One region of the Janthinobacterium sp. HH104 genome, then DNA from elsewhere that is predicted to be linked to it. Evidence: predicted binding sites of a transcription regulator. Region 1 holds the regulator's gene; each other region holds the start of a gene.
The links. Region 1 encodes FNR, which switches genes on or off when oxygen is low (the NO sensors DNR and NnrR bind a similar motif). Its sites were predicted from a motif close to TTGATNNNNATCAA; they were not measured.
Positions count from the first base shown of each region.

Region 2: a site for FNR is predicted at 1,494-1,507, ahead of JAB6_RS21010 (bacteriohemerythrin). Genes of this name have one in related genera too.
Region 3: a site for FNR is predicted at 2,150-2,163, ahead of JAB6_RS25685 (PAS domain-containing methyl-accepting chemotaxis protein). Genes of this name have one in related genera too.

Region 1 is NZ_LRIB01000033.1:64,951-69,979, forward strand. It holds gene ccoG (cytochrome c oxidase accessory protein CcoG) at 1-418, shown strand, start outside; gene JAB6_RS12975 (FixH family protein) at 473-997, shown strand; gene fnr (fumarate/nitrate reduction transcriptional regulator Fnr) at 1,001-1,759, opposite strand; gene JAB6_RS12985 (response regulator) at 1,999-5,029, shown strand, end outside.
Region 2 is NZ_LRIB01000043.1:250,616-255,644, forward strand. It holds gene JAB6_RS21005 (hypothetical protein) at 177-1,016, shown strand; gene JAB6_RS21010 (bacteriohemerythrin) at 1,020-1,418, opposite strand; gene JAB6_RS29410 (hypothetical protein) at 1,604-1,759, opposite strand; gene JAB6_RS29100 (hypothetical protein) at 1,911-2,096, opposite strand; gene JAB6_RS21020 (sulfite reductase flavoprotein subunit alpha) at 2,208-4,721, opposite strand; gene JAB6_RS21025 (branched-chain amino acid aminotransferase) at 4,918-5,029, shown strand, end outside.
Region 3 is NZ_LRIB01000054.1:223,445-228,473, reverse strand. It holds gene JAB6_RS25695 (hypothetical protein) at 1-29, shown strand, start outside; gene bamE (outer membrane protein assembly factor BamE) at 26-334, shown strand; gene JAB6_RS25685 (PAS domain-containing methyl-accepting chemotaxis protein) at 403-2,058, opposite strand; gene JAB6_RS25680 (DEAD/DEAH box helicase) at 2,496-4,649, opposite strand; gene JAB6_RS25675 (alpha/beta fold hydrolase) at 4,850-5,029, opposite strand, start outside.

The sequences.
Region 1 (5,029 bases):
CGCCATGCGCCCGCGCGTCCTGATCTACACTTCCATCCTGGCCCTGATCATCATCGCCGTATGTACCTCGCTGGCCCTGCGCACGCCCCTGAAAATGGACGTGATCCGCGACCGCGGTTCGATGGGACGCGAAGTGGAAGACGGCATGATCGAAAACGTCTACCGCCTGCAGATCATGAACACGTCCGAGCAAAGCCAGCATTTTAAAATCAGCGCTTCCGGCTTGCCGGGCCTGACCTTGCTGACGCGCGAAGAAGTGACCTTGCAGCCGACGGAAACGCTGGGCTGGCCGATCCGCCTGCGCGTGCCGCACGGCGTGGGCGAGAAGGGCTCGAACAAGATTGCGATCGAATTGCAATCGCTGGACGACCCGTCGCTGCATGTGCGTGAAAGCGCGGTCTTCATCGTGCCGCGTTAATGCAGGAAGGCCGGTCCCCGCATGGGGGCTGGCCGTTTACACAGGAGAAATACCATGTCCGACAGTCTGAAACTGCAGCCTCCCGTTGCACCGTGGTACAAGCACCGCTGGCCATGGCTGCTGATGATCGGTCCCGGCCTGTCCGTGGTCGTCGGCAGCTTCATGGGCTATATCGCGTTTACGCAGCCCGACGCGCTGGTGGTGGGCGATTATTACAAGCAGGGCAAGGCGATCAACCAGGATTTGAAGCGCGACACGATCGCCAGCGACCTGGCGATGGATACGAGCCTGGCGTACGACGTGGCGTCAGCGCGCCTGACCGGTTCCGTGCACAGCTTCGGCAAGGCCTATCAGGGGCCGTTGCAGCTGCACCTGGCGCATGCGACTTTGCCGGAAAAGGATATCAAGCTGCTGGTGCAGCCCGATGCGGCCGGCAATTTCTCGGTCGCGCTGCCGATGCTCGAGCGCAGCCGCTGGCAGGTGCTGGTGGAAAACGACAAGCGCGAGTGGCGCCTGTCCGGCATCTGGACCTGGCCCGTGCAGCGCAGCATCGCGCTGCATGCGGACGAAGAGTTATAAGCCTTACTTGCAGACGTCGGTACCGGCCGTAATGGCTTTCAGCTTGGCTGGTTGCAGGATCTCGATCTCGCGGTTCGAGACGCGCAGCCAGCCTTCCTTCTTGAATTTCGACAATAAACGGCTGACGCTCTCGATGGTCAGGCCCAGGTAGTTGCCGATTTCCTCGCGCGACATGCGCAGCTGGAATTTGCTGCTCGAATAGCCGCGCGCTTCGTAGCGCGACGCCAGGTTGACGATGAAGGCGGCAAAACGCTGCGTCGCCTGCATATTGCCCAGCAACAGCATCACGCTTTGCTCGCGCGTGATTTCCTGGCTCATCATGCGGTGGAAATGCCGCAGCAGGGTCGGCATATTGCCCAGCAATTGTTCCAGGCTGGAAAACGGGATTTCACACACTTCGCTGTCTTCCAGCGCCACCGCATTACAGTGGTGGCGGTCGGCGCTGATGGCGTCCATGCCCAGCAGTTCGCCGGCCATCTGGAAACCCGTCACCTGCTCCTCGCCGCCCGGATTGATCTGGTACGTCTTGAAGTGCCCCAGCCGGATCGCGTACAGGTTCTGGAACGAGTCGCCGATGCGGAACAGCGAGGCGCCGCGCACGATCTTGCGGCGGCGGCCGATGATCTGGTCCAGCCTGTCCATGTCGCCCATATCGAGGCCCATCGGCAGGCACAATTGATGCATGCTGCAGGTCGAGCATCGCGCACGCAACGCTTCCACGGTCACTGTGGGCAAGGTTGGAGTGAGTAGCGCTTCAGTCATGTCGGTACCTTTTAGAAAATGCAACAACAAGTTTACTGCATACAGGGTTGCCGTGTGCCAATTTCACCGCAATTTCGGCGAATAAACGACGTTCCGACTTTAATTATATGGCAACATCGTCAAAAGCCCATGCGGGGAGGGCCATTTGCGCGGCGCCGCTTGCCAACTTGATGTATTGATAGGAAAATTCCTAACAGCATTATCTGCCGCCTGTGCCGCCCGGTACTGAAAAGGAAATCATGAAGCCTCTCGGCATCAAAGCAAAAGTCGCGCTGGCCACCAGCCTGACCTCGATCGCCATGATCGCGCTGGTCACCATGATCCAGGTGCAGCATATGCGCGACGACTTCACGCGAGTACTGCTGAGCCAGCAGTCGTCCCTGATCAGCCGCACCGCTGCCGAGCTCGACGACAAGCTGGGCATGCTGCTGCAGATCGTCACCCTGACGGCCAGGCAGCAGCCGCCGGAATTGATGGCCCAGCCGGCCCAATTGCGCGAATACTATTCGCGCCGCTCGATGCTGGTGCTGTTCGACGACGTGCTGGTGCTCGATGCACATGGCGCCGTCGTGGCCGACATGCCGGAAGTGGCGGGGCGCGCCGGCATCAACGTTGCCGAGCGCGAGTATTTCCAGACCGTGCTGCGCACGCGCCAGCCCATGATCACCGAGCCGATGCTCGGCAAGTCGAGCGGCATGCCCATCGTGCAGATGGTGGCGCCCGTGCTGGCCGCCGATGGCCAGGTGGCCGGCGTGGTGATCGGCGTGCTGCGCCTGTACAAGGACAACCTGCTGGGGCGTCTGCGCTCGGAAAAGATCGGCAAGAGCGGCTATTACTTCATCCTCACGCGCGGCGCCGTGCCGCGCTACGTGCTGCATCCCGATACCAGCCGCTTGCTGCAGCCGCGCCAGCCGAACGCCAACCTGACGACGACCCAGCTGCTGAAGGAAGATGGCGAAGGCAGCATGGTCAGCACGAACAGCCGCGGCATCACGGCCGTCAACAGCTTCAAGCGTTTGAAATCGGTGAACTGGCTGCTGGCTACCTCGCTGCCCGTCGCGGACGCCTTCGAACCGTTCGATGGCGTGCTGTACCGGCTGGTGCTGTGGAGCATCCTCGCTTCGCTGCTAGCCGCATTTGTTCTGGGCTGGGTCACCGTGCGCCTGCTGTCGCCGCTGGTGCGCCTGCGCGACACCCTGCTGGCCCTGCGTACCAGCGGCAGCCGTTTCACCCCCGTGCCGGTGCAGCAGCGCGACGAGATCGGCGAACTGACGGAGGCGTTCAACGGCCTGATGAGCGAGCGCGACCGCCTGCAGCAGGAACTCGAATCGCGCGCGGCGGAACTGGAGCAGGAACGCGACCGGGCCGAGGCCGCCAACCGCGCGAAGAGCGATTTCGTGGCCAACATGAGCCATGAAATCCGCACGCCCCTCAATGCCGTGCTGGGCATGGTGTATTTGCTGGGCAATACCAAGCTCGATACGGAACAGCGCAAGTATCTGACCATGGTGCGCGTGGCGGGCCAGTCGCTGCTGGGCATCCTCAACGACGTGCTCGATTATTCGAAGATCGAGGCGCGCCGCATGGAACTGTCGCCCGTCGAATTCGACCTCGACGAAGTCATGAATACCCTGGCCACGACGATGACGATGAATGCGGGCGAAAAGGAGCTGGAACTGGCCATCGCCGTCGAGCCCGACGTGCCGCGGCGCCTCGTGGGCGACGCCCAGCGCCTGCAGCAAATCCTCGTCAACCTGGCCGGCAACGCCATCAAGTTCACGGAGAACGGCGAAGTGGTGGTGGCCGTCAGCCTGGCCGAGAGCAGGAGCGAGAGCGGCCGCGCCTGGCTGCGCTTCGAAGTGCGCGACACGGGCATCGGCATGACGGAACTGCAGCAACAGCAGCTGTTTGCCGCGTTTTCGCAGGGCGACCAGAGCATCACGCGCCGCTTCGGCGGCACGGGCCTGGGCCTGGCCATCAGCAAGCAGCTGATCCACATGATGGGCGGCGACATCGCTGTCGCCAGCAGCGAAGGCAAGGGCAGCCGCTTCTGGTTCAGCGTGCCGTTCGAGATGCTGGCGCAGCCGGCCGAAACGCGGCGCACGCCGGCCCTGGGCCAGCTGCGCCTGCTGGTGGCCGACGATAACCGCACCACGCGCGAACTGATCGTCAAGCTGATCGAGGCATGGGGCTGGCTGGCCGACGAAGTCGATTCCGGCTTTGCCGCCATCGAACTGTACCGCGAGCGCCTGGCGCAGCAGCAACCGTACGACGTGGTGCTGGCCGACTGGCACATGCCCGTCATGGACGGCCTGGCCACGGCCAAGGCCATCCGCCAGGCGGCCAGCGGCCAGCGCCAGCCCATCGTGGTGATGGTCAACGCCTTCGCCCGCAACCACCTCGAGGAAATCTCCAGCGCGGCCGAGGCCGACGTCGTGCTGATGAAGCCGATCACGGGATCGAGCCTGTTCGATGCCCTGCATCAGGCCCTGATCACGAAGAACGACGGCGGCGAGCAGCGCATCCTGCACCAGCCGCTGGGCACGGAACTGGCCGGCGTGCATTTCCTGCTGGTGGAAGACAATCATTTGAACCAGGCCGTGGCGCGCGGCATCCTCGAACACATGGGCGCCACCCTCGACGTGGTAGGCGACGGCTTGCAGGCCGTGGAACGGCTGCGCACGGAAGCGCTGCGCTACGACATCGTGCTGATGGACATGCAGATGCCCGTCATGGACGGTTTCAGCGCCACCCACATCATCCGTACGGAACTGCGCCTGAGCCTGCCCGTGATCGCCATGACGGCCGGCGTGCTGGCGTCCGAGCGCGAGCGCTGCATGACGGCCGGCATCAGCGACTTCATCGCCAAGCCCGTGGTGGTGGAAGAGATGATGGAAGTCATCCTGCGCCACCTGCCCAAGCGCCCGCAAGTGCAGACGGCCGAGCCCGTACGCGTCGCCGATGAAGAAGTGTTTTCCATGGCGCCGCTGATGCGCGTGATGGGACGCGACGCGAAGGGGCGCGGCGTGCTGCGGCGCATGGTCGAAGACGCGCTGAACAAGGGCATGACGCCCGTGCGCGACGCGGAAACAGCATTGCAGGCGGGCCGCCACAGCGACGTGGCGCGCATCCTGCACAGCGTGCGCGGCTCCGTCGGCACCCTGGGCACGAAACGCCTGATCCGCGCCGCGTTCGCCACAGAGGAAGCCATCGACGCTGGCCGCCTGGACGAAGTCCCAAGCCTGCTGGCGCACACGGCGCAGGAGCTGG
Region 2 (5,029 bases), on a different contig from region 1:
GAAGGGCGCGCGATTCCCTTCAATTTCGTGAATAGGAATCATTATCAATATAGGTGGTATTTGCCAAATAATCAAGCGTGCGCACCAAAACTGTGCAGAAGCCCATGGCGGCGTAAGGTCTGGCCTTCTGCGATAATGCAGGCGCTGACAAATATTTTCCTCATTGAAAGAAATGCATGCGTACATGGATCGCTTGTGCCGGATGGTTGTGTGTCGTGTCGCTGGGCCAGGCCCAGGAACACGCGCCGCCGCCGGCAGTTCCCGTGCAGTTGCAGAGCGCCAGCGTGCCGCCCGCCGCCGATACCATGCCAGCACCTCTTGCGCCGGTCACGCCCGCCGCGCCAGCGGAAGAGGCGCTGCCACCGCAAACGGTGACGATCACGGCCAGCAGCGACGCCAAGGCGCCGCGCGTGCGCTTCACGGCTTACCGCGAAAGTTATCTGACGGCCAGGAAAGTGTGGCAAGTGTCGAGCGGCAGCGTGGTCATGGCCCTGCGCCTGATTCCTGCCAAGCTGAGCGCCACCATCGACGACGTGCGCGTAGCCTTGCAAGGCAATGGCGCGCCCATGCCGATCAAGGTGTCCGACGGCGGCGTGTTTGTCGTGCCGCTCAACGACGATATCGCTGCGCAAGATGGCACTTTCCTGGTGAACAAGGGCAGGGGCGAGCTGACGGCGAATATCGTTCTGCAGCCCGCCGTGGCGCGCGATGCGTGGAACGTCACGCGCGTGGGGCAAGTCTTGCACGACGCCCGGCGCGCCGTGCGGGCCATCACACCGTGGTACAAGCGGCCGTTCGCCAGCGATGTGCAATCGCTGGCCTTTTGCGCGGCCGAGCGGGGCAGTGCCTTGCAGTTGATGGATGGCGAGCAATTGATCGCCACCTTGCCCATGAACGAGCAGGCCGTCAACGACATCAACCAGCCCGTGTTTTGCAAGATTTTCGATGGCGAAGACAAATACCCGGGACACTACCGCGTGGTCATGCCCGAGCAGGCGACGGTGCTGCTGCTGTAGAGGCTAGTTGGGCTGACGCTGCACCAGTTCCAGCGCCGCCGCCAGGGCCAGGTCCATGGTGGCCTGGTGGAAGATCAGCCATTGCGGCAACAGCGACAGCGCATGGCGTCCCTGTTCCAGGTCGCCTTCATCGACGGCGGCCCAGGCATGGTGCAAGCCGCTGAGCACGCGCGCATGCTGTTCGCGGTGGTTGGCCAGCGAGGGAAAGGCGATTTGTTCCATCAAATCCTCCTCCTCGCGGAAATCGCGTTCGACGGCCGCAATCAGTTCGCGAAACGCCACGCTGAAATGCTGGTCGCCCAATTGCTGCAGCCGCGCCAGCTCCTGAAACAGCGCCTCATGCGCCTCGTCGATGACGGGAACACCCAGCGCCATCTCATCCTTCCAATGCGATTTACCCATGCCGATGCTCCCGGTTAAGTCCGTCGCGGTGCGAAGCGGACTGTTCCAGTGTGGGCGCAGCGAAGAGGGAAATCCATGACCTGGATCAAAAGTATGGTGAAGAGGGGGCGAGGAAAACAAAGCAAAAACAAATGGATGTAGGAACCAATTTCCCCTCCGTAATAAAGCGGTTTCAGCGATGCGTCTTATTGCCGAGGCCAATGGCTCCACATGGCATGCGCATCGACATTGGGCACCTGCAACTGCTGCCCGGCGGATAGCTGCATCGTATCCCTCAACACGAGGGGCGCAAGCATCAGGGCCGACAGGGCAAGGCAGGCCAGCACTTTGAGCGTCAACATGGTCGTCTCCCGGTGTCCCGGCGGCGGCGCGGGGATGCGGGGCCTGCCGGTCACTTCCATATGTACTACCATGCTTGCAGTTTAGTTCACCTGGTCGTAACTTCAACTTATTGCTGTGATGCACTGCACCAGTTCGCCTGCTCCCAGGGGCCTATTTGGCCTTGCGGCTGCGCCGTGGCTTGCTTGCGGGCGGCAGGAAGGAATCGAACCACACTTGCGTCAACTGCCGCGTATTTTTCGCCGCCTCGCGCTTGACGGCGGCCGTGGCGTGGCCGCGCGCCGTGTTGGCGATGCGGTTGGCGGCGCTCAGGTACATGCTCATCCAAGGGTTTTTCATGACTAGCCTCGCAGACAATGGGTGGGGATGTCTCCACTCTAGTCCGATGGCGGGCGCTGACCGTGCGCCTGCCCACATAGCCGGGCGGTACTGGCGATAGGCTGAGCCAGATCAATACACGTCGCGGCGGTAGCGCCCGGCCGCCAGCAGGGTGTCGAGGCCCTCCTGGCCCAGCACTTCTTGCAGTACAGCATCGATTCCTGTGGCCATGCCTTGCAGGCTGCCGCACACATAGACGATGGCGCCTTGCGCCAGCCACTCGCGCAGCTCGTCAGCGTTGGCGCGCAGGCGGTCCTGCACGTATTGCCGGGTTTCACCATCGCGCGAAAAGACCTTGTCCAGGCGCGCCAGGTGGCCAGTGTCTAGCCAGCCTTGCAACTCTTCACCGCAGACGCTGTCAAAAGCTTGCTGGCGCTCGCCGAACAGCAGCCAGTTGCGGGCCAGCCCCGCCCGCTGGCGCGCGCGCAGGTGGGCACGCAGGCCTGCCAGGCCGGAACCGTTGCCGATATAAATGCAGGGCACGTCGACCAGGGCGGGTGCGAAGGCGGGATTGGCTTGCAGGCGCAAGCGGATGGGGCTGCCCAGCGTGGCGAAACGGGTCAACCAGCCGGAAGCGAGGCCATGGCCCTGGTTTGCCTCGCCCGCATGGCGTTCCTGGCGCACCAGCAATTGCAGTTCACCATCGGATGGCAGCGAAGCGAGCGAATAGCTGCGGGGCGCGTGGTGCGCATTGTCCGCATCGCCCTCGCTGCCATCCGCGTTGCGGGCGATGATTTCCGCCAGCGCGCCCGCTTCCCAGCTGGCGCCGGCAGGGCCCGTCAAGGTGATTTCATGCAATTCGCCACCCAGGCTGCCCGGGTTGAGCAGCACGCGCCGCGCCAGGCGCCACTCGGCATACGACGCTTCTTCCTGTACGCCGATGGCGTCGATGGCGCTGCCGCTGCAGCGGGCCAGTGCTTGGGACCAGTCGGCCAGGGCGGCGGGGTCGTGCTTGTCCACTTCGATCAGCGGGAATAATGGATGGGCGCCCAGCGCTTGCAATTGCTGCGCCAGCGCATGGCCAAAGCCGCAGAAGGCGCTGTAATGGCGGTCGCCCAGGGCCAGCATGCCGAATTCCAGGCCCGCCAGCGGCGTGCCCGATGTTGCGTGCAGCAGGCGCGCGAAGCGGCGCGTGCCGTCCGGCGCCTCGCCTTCGCCAAAGGTGCTGGCGATGATCAGCGCCCGTTCGTACTGGCGCAATTGCGCAGGATCAAACCGGTCCAGCGACTGCACGTCGACGGCGACCCCGGCCTGCTGCAGGGCGCGCGCGCTTTCCAGGGCCAGGCGCTCGGCCTGTCCCGACTGGCTGGCGTAGGCGACGAGGGTGGGCAAGCCGGTATTTTTCTTGTCCGCTGCGCCGGCGCCCAGCATGGCGCGCTGCGCCTGGATTGCCCGTTTTGCCTTGCGGCGGCCCAGGTACAGCATCCAGCCCGTGATGGCGAACAGGGGCAGGCCCAGGCTGGCCAAAGTAACGATGATGCGGCCCGGCAAGCCGAAATACGTGCCCATGTGCAGCGGATAAATGATGTTGACGAGGCGTGCACCGAGCCCCTGCTGGCTGTAAGGTTCGTTTTCCGTGACCGTGCCGTCGGCCGGTGCAATGCTCATGCGGCTGCGCGCCCGCTCGTGCGGCGCATCGCTGGCCAGCCACGTGAATTGCACGGCTTCGCCGGCGCGCGTGGGTAGGCGCACGCTGGCCAGGGTCCAGCCGGCGGCGTGCTGCTGGAAGCTGGTCCAGGCCAGGCTGATGTCGACGGCGGGCGCCTTCTCCTTGCCGCCGCCTTTTTTCGCGGGCGCCTGTGCCATCCTTGGCGGCTTGCCGGCCCAGGCGTCGATATTGTCGCGCACCACGTCATAGCTCCAGTAAATGCCCGTCAAGGTCAGCGCCACGTAGACGACCAGGCACCAGGTACCGGCCACGGCGTGCAGATTCCACAAAAAGGAGCGGCCCTTCAGGGCGGGATCGAAGGTCAGCCATGTGCGCCAGTCCAGCGGACGGCGGGGCCAGCGCAGATACAGGCCGGACAATGCCAGACCCAGCAGGCACAGGGCCAGCGCACCCGCCACTTGCCGGCCCGGATCGCGCGGCAGCAGCAGCCAGCGGTGCAGCGATTCCGTCCACTCGAAAAATTCCGCACCCGCCAGCGCAGGCTGGGTCGCGCCCGTGTACGGATGCATATAGATGGACTCGCCGCGCCGCTGGCCGTTCTTCGGCGCGAAGAACAGCCGTGGCGCCGTGCCCGCTTGCGCATACATGGTGATCGATGCCACGCGCTGGCCGTGTTCGGCAGCGGCAATGTTGCTCAGCGGCGCCGGCGTCAGCGGCGCCCGCGTTTCCACGGGCACATGGCGCACGCCGGGGTTCATGACGTCAAGTAACTCATCCTTGAAGGCCAGGGTGGCGCCGCTCAGGCCAATGATCACGAGCACCGTGCCGGCAGTGATGCCGATAAACCAGTGCAATTGAAACCATATCTGCTTCCAGGTCCAGTGCCAGCGCCGTTGTTGCGGGGCCGCGCTTGGCTGACGCACTGCGGACAGGGCGTCGGTGCTGGCGCGCAGCTGGGGGAGGGAGGAAGTGGTCATGGCGGCTTTCGATAGCGCCGCCATGCAGTGCGTCAGGCATGGCGGGAAGAAGGAAGGCTGACATTTTAACGCAAACGAGAATCATTCGCAAATGATGGCAGCCTGTGTTCACGGGGCGGGGGGACATCCCCGTTTGCCTGATCGGGCGCCATAGGCGCTACAATAGGGATACTGTTCACTAGTTCCCATTGCTGCCATGATCACTTCCACACCGAATCTCGTCGTCACCCCGTCCGCCCACCCCTTGTCCGACGCCGAGCGCGCCGCACGCATGGTCAATCCCGCCTTTGGCCGCATCTTCACGGACC
Region 3 (5,029 bases), on a different contig from region 1:
TTACTTACATGGACGAGGTGGCGCCATGAAGTGGCTGCTGATCGCCATGCTGACGCTGCTGGCCGCCTGCTCCGGCACGCGCGCCTTGCAGGCAAGTAAGAACGTGCCATATGCCACCTTGGAACAGACGGTGCAACCGGGCAGCAGCACGCGCGAACAGGTGCGCGCCGCGCTGGGAGACAGCACGTCCATCCGTTTCGACAGCGGCAATGAAGTATGGATGTACACCTACCCGGCCGCCTCGGGCGCGCAGGGAGAATATGTGATTTTGTTTGGCGGGGATGGGGTGGTGAAGAAGGTGCGCAGCGGAGAGGTGTATCGGGTGAAGCAGTAAAAGTACCCAAAAAGCAAACTGGGGTCGTACCCTGAGGGTACGACCCCGGCCTTTCGCCGTTGGGGTAATTAGCGTGCTTTCAGCAAAGCGCGCGACGCCACGCCCGCGCCCACGCTGCGTCCCATACCAGCTGTCTTGCGCTTGGGCGAGGCCTTCAATTTGAAGATGCCGATCGACTGGGCCACGCTGTCGGTGCGCTGCGCCAGGCTGGTGGCGGCTGCGGCCGCCTGTTCCACCAGCGCCGCATTCTGCTGCGTGATGCCATCCATGTGGATGACGGCCTGGTTGACTTGCCCGATGCCCTGGTTCTGCTCGCGCGTGGTCGAGGAAATCTCGTCCATCACTTCCGTCACGCGGGCTACCGAGGCGATCACCTCCGTCATGGTGGCGCCCGCATTACTGGTCAGCACGCTGCCCGCATTCACGGTGGCGATCGAATGGTCGATCAGGTTTTTCACTTCTTTCGCCGCTGTTGCCGAGCGCTGCGCCAGGCTGCGCACTTCGCCGGCCACGACGGCGAAACCACGGCCGTGTTCGCCCGCGCGTGCCGCTTCCACGGCCGCGTTCAAGGCGAGGATATTCGTCTGGAAGGCGATGCCGTCGATGAGACCAATGATGTCGAGAATCTTGCGCGACGAGGTGCTGATCTCGTCCATCGTGGTGACCACTTCGCTGACGATGGTGCCGCCCTTGGCCGCGACGGTAGACGCCTGCGCCGCCAGCTTATTGGCCGTGTCCACGTGGTCGGCGCTGTTCTGCACCGTGGAAGTCAGCTCTTCCATGCTGGCCGCCGTCTGCTCGAGGCTGGAAGCCTGCGATTCCGTGCGGCTGGACAGGTCCATATTGCCCGTGGCGATCTCGGCCGTGGTGACGCGGATATCCTCGAAGTTGGCGCGCACGTCGCCGATGATGCTGTGCAGGTTGATATTCGTCTGGCGCAAGGCCGCCATCAATTGGCCCATGTCGTCGTCGCGCACTTTGTCGATGACGCCCGTCAAGTCGCCGCCAGCCATCTTGCGCGCCACCGTGATGGCCTCGCCCAGCGGCGCGACGAGGGAATTGTGCAAATGGGCCCAGAAATACAGCATCAGCGCCACGGCCGCGGCGGCAGCGCCGCTGAGCCAGCTGCGCGTGGCCGTGCTCGTGTCGCCATCGATATTCCACACGGCGCAGCCGAGAATGGCCAGCACCACGCCAAAGACGATGCAATGCAGGGCCAGGTCTTGCGACAGGCTCAGCTTGCGCCACTCGGCCAGCTTGGCGGCCAAGCCCTGGCGCACGACGCGGCCATTGCGGATCGCCAGCTTGGCGCTATTACCGTCTTTAAAACTTTTATACAGGGCTGCCGCTTCGTTGATCTGCTCGCGCGTGGGCTTGGTGCGCACGGACATATAACCGATCGGGCGGCCGTTTTCGATGACGGGCGTGATATTGGCGAAGACCCAGTAGAAATCGCCATTCTTGCAGCGGTTCTTGACCATGCCGGTCCATGGCATGCCGGTCTTGATGGTATCCCACAGGTCGGCAAACGCTTCGGCCGGCATATCGGGATGACGCAGAATATTCTGTGGCGCACCCAGCAGTTCTATTTCTGAAAAACCGCTGACTTCAATGAAATACTGATTGGCGTAATTGATGTTTCCTTGTAAATCCGTCGTGGAAACAATCGTCATGCCTTCATTTAATACGTATTCATTTTGCGTGATAGGCGTATTGACCCGCATCGTCGCTCCTCTATTTTTTTTCAACTAGCATAACAAAATCATAAAAACAATATACCACATCAAGCACCCATGATATATCGCCTCGGCGACAGTGACACTGATCAAACAATTTAATAAAAGCTAATTCATTTATGTTTTAGAATTTACTTTGATTCAACTTGATTGATTTTATTGAATGTAAAATTCAAATTGCGCGCAGAGACAATAATTAATAAAAAATTATTTATTGGCGAAGCAGGCAATAAATACGGCGTATGCGCCGATAAAAAGGCGCAAGGGAACTGGTGCAATGGCCGGCACGTGGCGACGACTGCCGCCAACCATAACGCGGCAACAATATTCATTTCTTGAGGGAAAATAAAAACTGGCGCGAATGCGCCAGTGGGGGATGTGTCTCCAATCCGCGACACAGGCGCCGAAGCGCCCGTGGGGATGGCTTACTTGTAGGTCTTACGGGGAGGCGACTTCGGACGCGGTGGCGCAGGCTTGCGCTCCGTCGTGCCATCGTCCAGGCTGATGCGCAGCTTCTGGCCCGAGACCACGACCGATTTCAGGTGGTCGAGGATTTCCGGCGGCATGCCTTCCGGCAGGTCCAGCACGCTGTAGTTGTCAAAGATATCGATGCGGCCGATATGCTTGGCTTCCAGGTTCGCTTCGTTGGCGATGGCGCCGACGATGTTGCTTGGCGTCACGGCGTGTTCGCGGCCCACTTCGATGCGGTAAGCCGTCACGCCTGGACGTGGGCGTTCCTTCTTCGGCGCGCGCGGCGCAGGGGCTGCGTCGCCCGCGTCCGCTGGCGCATCCTTGAACGCTGGCGCGGACTTGGCGGCGAACGGCTTGCGCGGCGCGGCTGGCGGCGCCAGGTCCGGCGCGTCGCCGTCGCGGCTGATGCGCAGCTGCTGGCCCGCGACCCACACGGTTTTCAGCTGGTCCAGCAATTCTTTCGGCATGCTGTCCGGCAAGTCCAGGACGCTGTAGTCGTCATAGATTTCGATGCGGCCGATGTTTTTCGAATCGATGCCCGCTTCGTTGGCGATGGCACCCACGATATTGCCTGGTTTCACGCCATGCTGATGACCGACTTCAATGCGGAAGGTCTGCATGCCGGCGTCGGCTGGACGCTGGATGCGTTCCTTTTTCGGGAAGGCCGGGCGTTCGCTGCGCTCGTTACGGTCGAAGCGGTCGCCCCGTTCCGGACGGTCGTTGCGTTCGAAACGATCCTGACGCACTGGACGGTCGTCTTGCCACGTGGCTTGCTCGCGCGCCTTGTTCTTGTCCAGCAGCAGCGGCGTATTGCCACGCGCCATCTTCGCCAGGGCAGCGGCGATTTCGATGGCGGGAATGTTTTGCTCGCGTTCGAAATCCTCAATCAGCGACTGGAACTGTTCCAGTTCGCCCAGGGCCAGGGTTTCGCTGATCTGTTCCTTGAACTTGGCGATACGCACGTCGTTGACGGCCTGGATCGTTGGCAGTTCCAGCATGCCGATCGGCTGGCGGGTCGAGCGTTCGATGGCTTTCAACAAGTTCTTTTCACGCGGGGTGATGAACAAAATCGCTTCGCCGCTGCGGCCGGCGCGGCCCGTGCGGCCGATGCGGTGGGTATAGCTTTCCGGATCGTGCGGCACGTCGTAGTTGACGACGTGGCTGATGCGCTCGACGTCCAGGCCGCGGGCGGCCACGTCGGTTGCCACGAGGATGTCGATCTTGCCGTCTTTCAACTGCTGGATCGTGCGCTCGCGCTGGGCTTGCTGGATGTCGCCGTTGATGGCGGCAGCCGAGAAGCCACGGGCTTGCAGCTTGCCGGCCAGCTCTTCCGTACCCAGCTTGGTGCGGGCGAAGATGATCATGCCGTCAAACGCTTCCGCTTCCAGGATGCGGGTCAGCGCGTCGAGCTTGTGCATGCCCGACACCAGCCAGTAGCGCTGGCGGATGTTGTCGGCCGTGCCCGTCTTGGCGGCGACCGTCACTTCGGCCGGGTTCACCAGATAGGTCGTGGCGATGCGCTTGATGACGGAAGGCATGGTGGCCGAGAACAACGCCGTTTGATGGCCTTCCGGGGTTTCTTTCAAGATACGTTCGACGTCGTCGATAAAGCCCATGCGCAGCATTTCATCGGCTTCGTCGAGCACCAGGGTTTTCAGCTTGGACAGGTCGAGCGAACCCTTGTCCAAGTGATCGATGACGCGGCCTGGGGTGCCGACGATGACGTGCACGCCGCGGCGCAGGGCCGACAGCTGCGGGCCGTAGCTTTGGCCGCCGTAGATCGGCAGCACGTGGAAGCCGGGGATGTGGGCGGCGTACACCTGGAACGCTTCGGCGACCTGGATGGCCAGTTCGCGCGTCGGTGCCAGGACCAGGGCTTGGGGTGAGCTTTGTTTCAGATCGATGCGCGACAGGATCGGCAAGGCGAAGGCAGCGGTTTTACCCGTGCCCGTTTGCGCCTGGCCCAGCACGTCGCGGTTCGCGAGCAATAATGGAATCGTGGCCGCCTGGATAGGCGACGGTGTTTCGTAACCGACATCCTTGAGCGCGCGAATCAGCGGCTCGCTCAGGTTAAGGTCGGAAAATAAGGAAATTGGTGTATCAGACATGAAATCACTCACAAGTTCGCTCGAATCGCCCAATGCGAAAGAGTGTATCCGCTAGTTTACTCTTTACTGGACCTTACCGGGTGGAACGGGGCGGCAGAACGCCATTTTTTGCAGTCTAAAACGCAGAAAAATCGGCGATCCGCACGCAATTGGTGCAAAAACCAAGCAATATTATATGTTTTGCAATAGATTCGACTACTTTACAGATGCGCCTCGATATTGCTTGCCGCATCGACTGAGTGGCGCAAAAATTCCAGCAAGTCCTCGTTCAGCCGGTCCTTGTGCGTCGTCGCCAGGCCGTGCGGCGCGCCCGCATACACGAGCAGCTTGCTGCCGATGATGAGTTCGGCAGTGCGCCGCGCCGAGGCGGCAATCGGCAC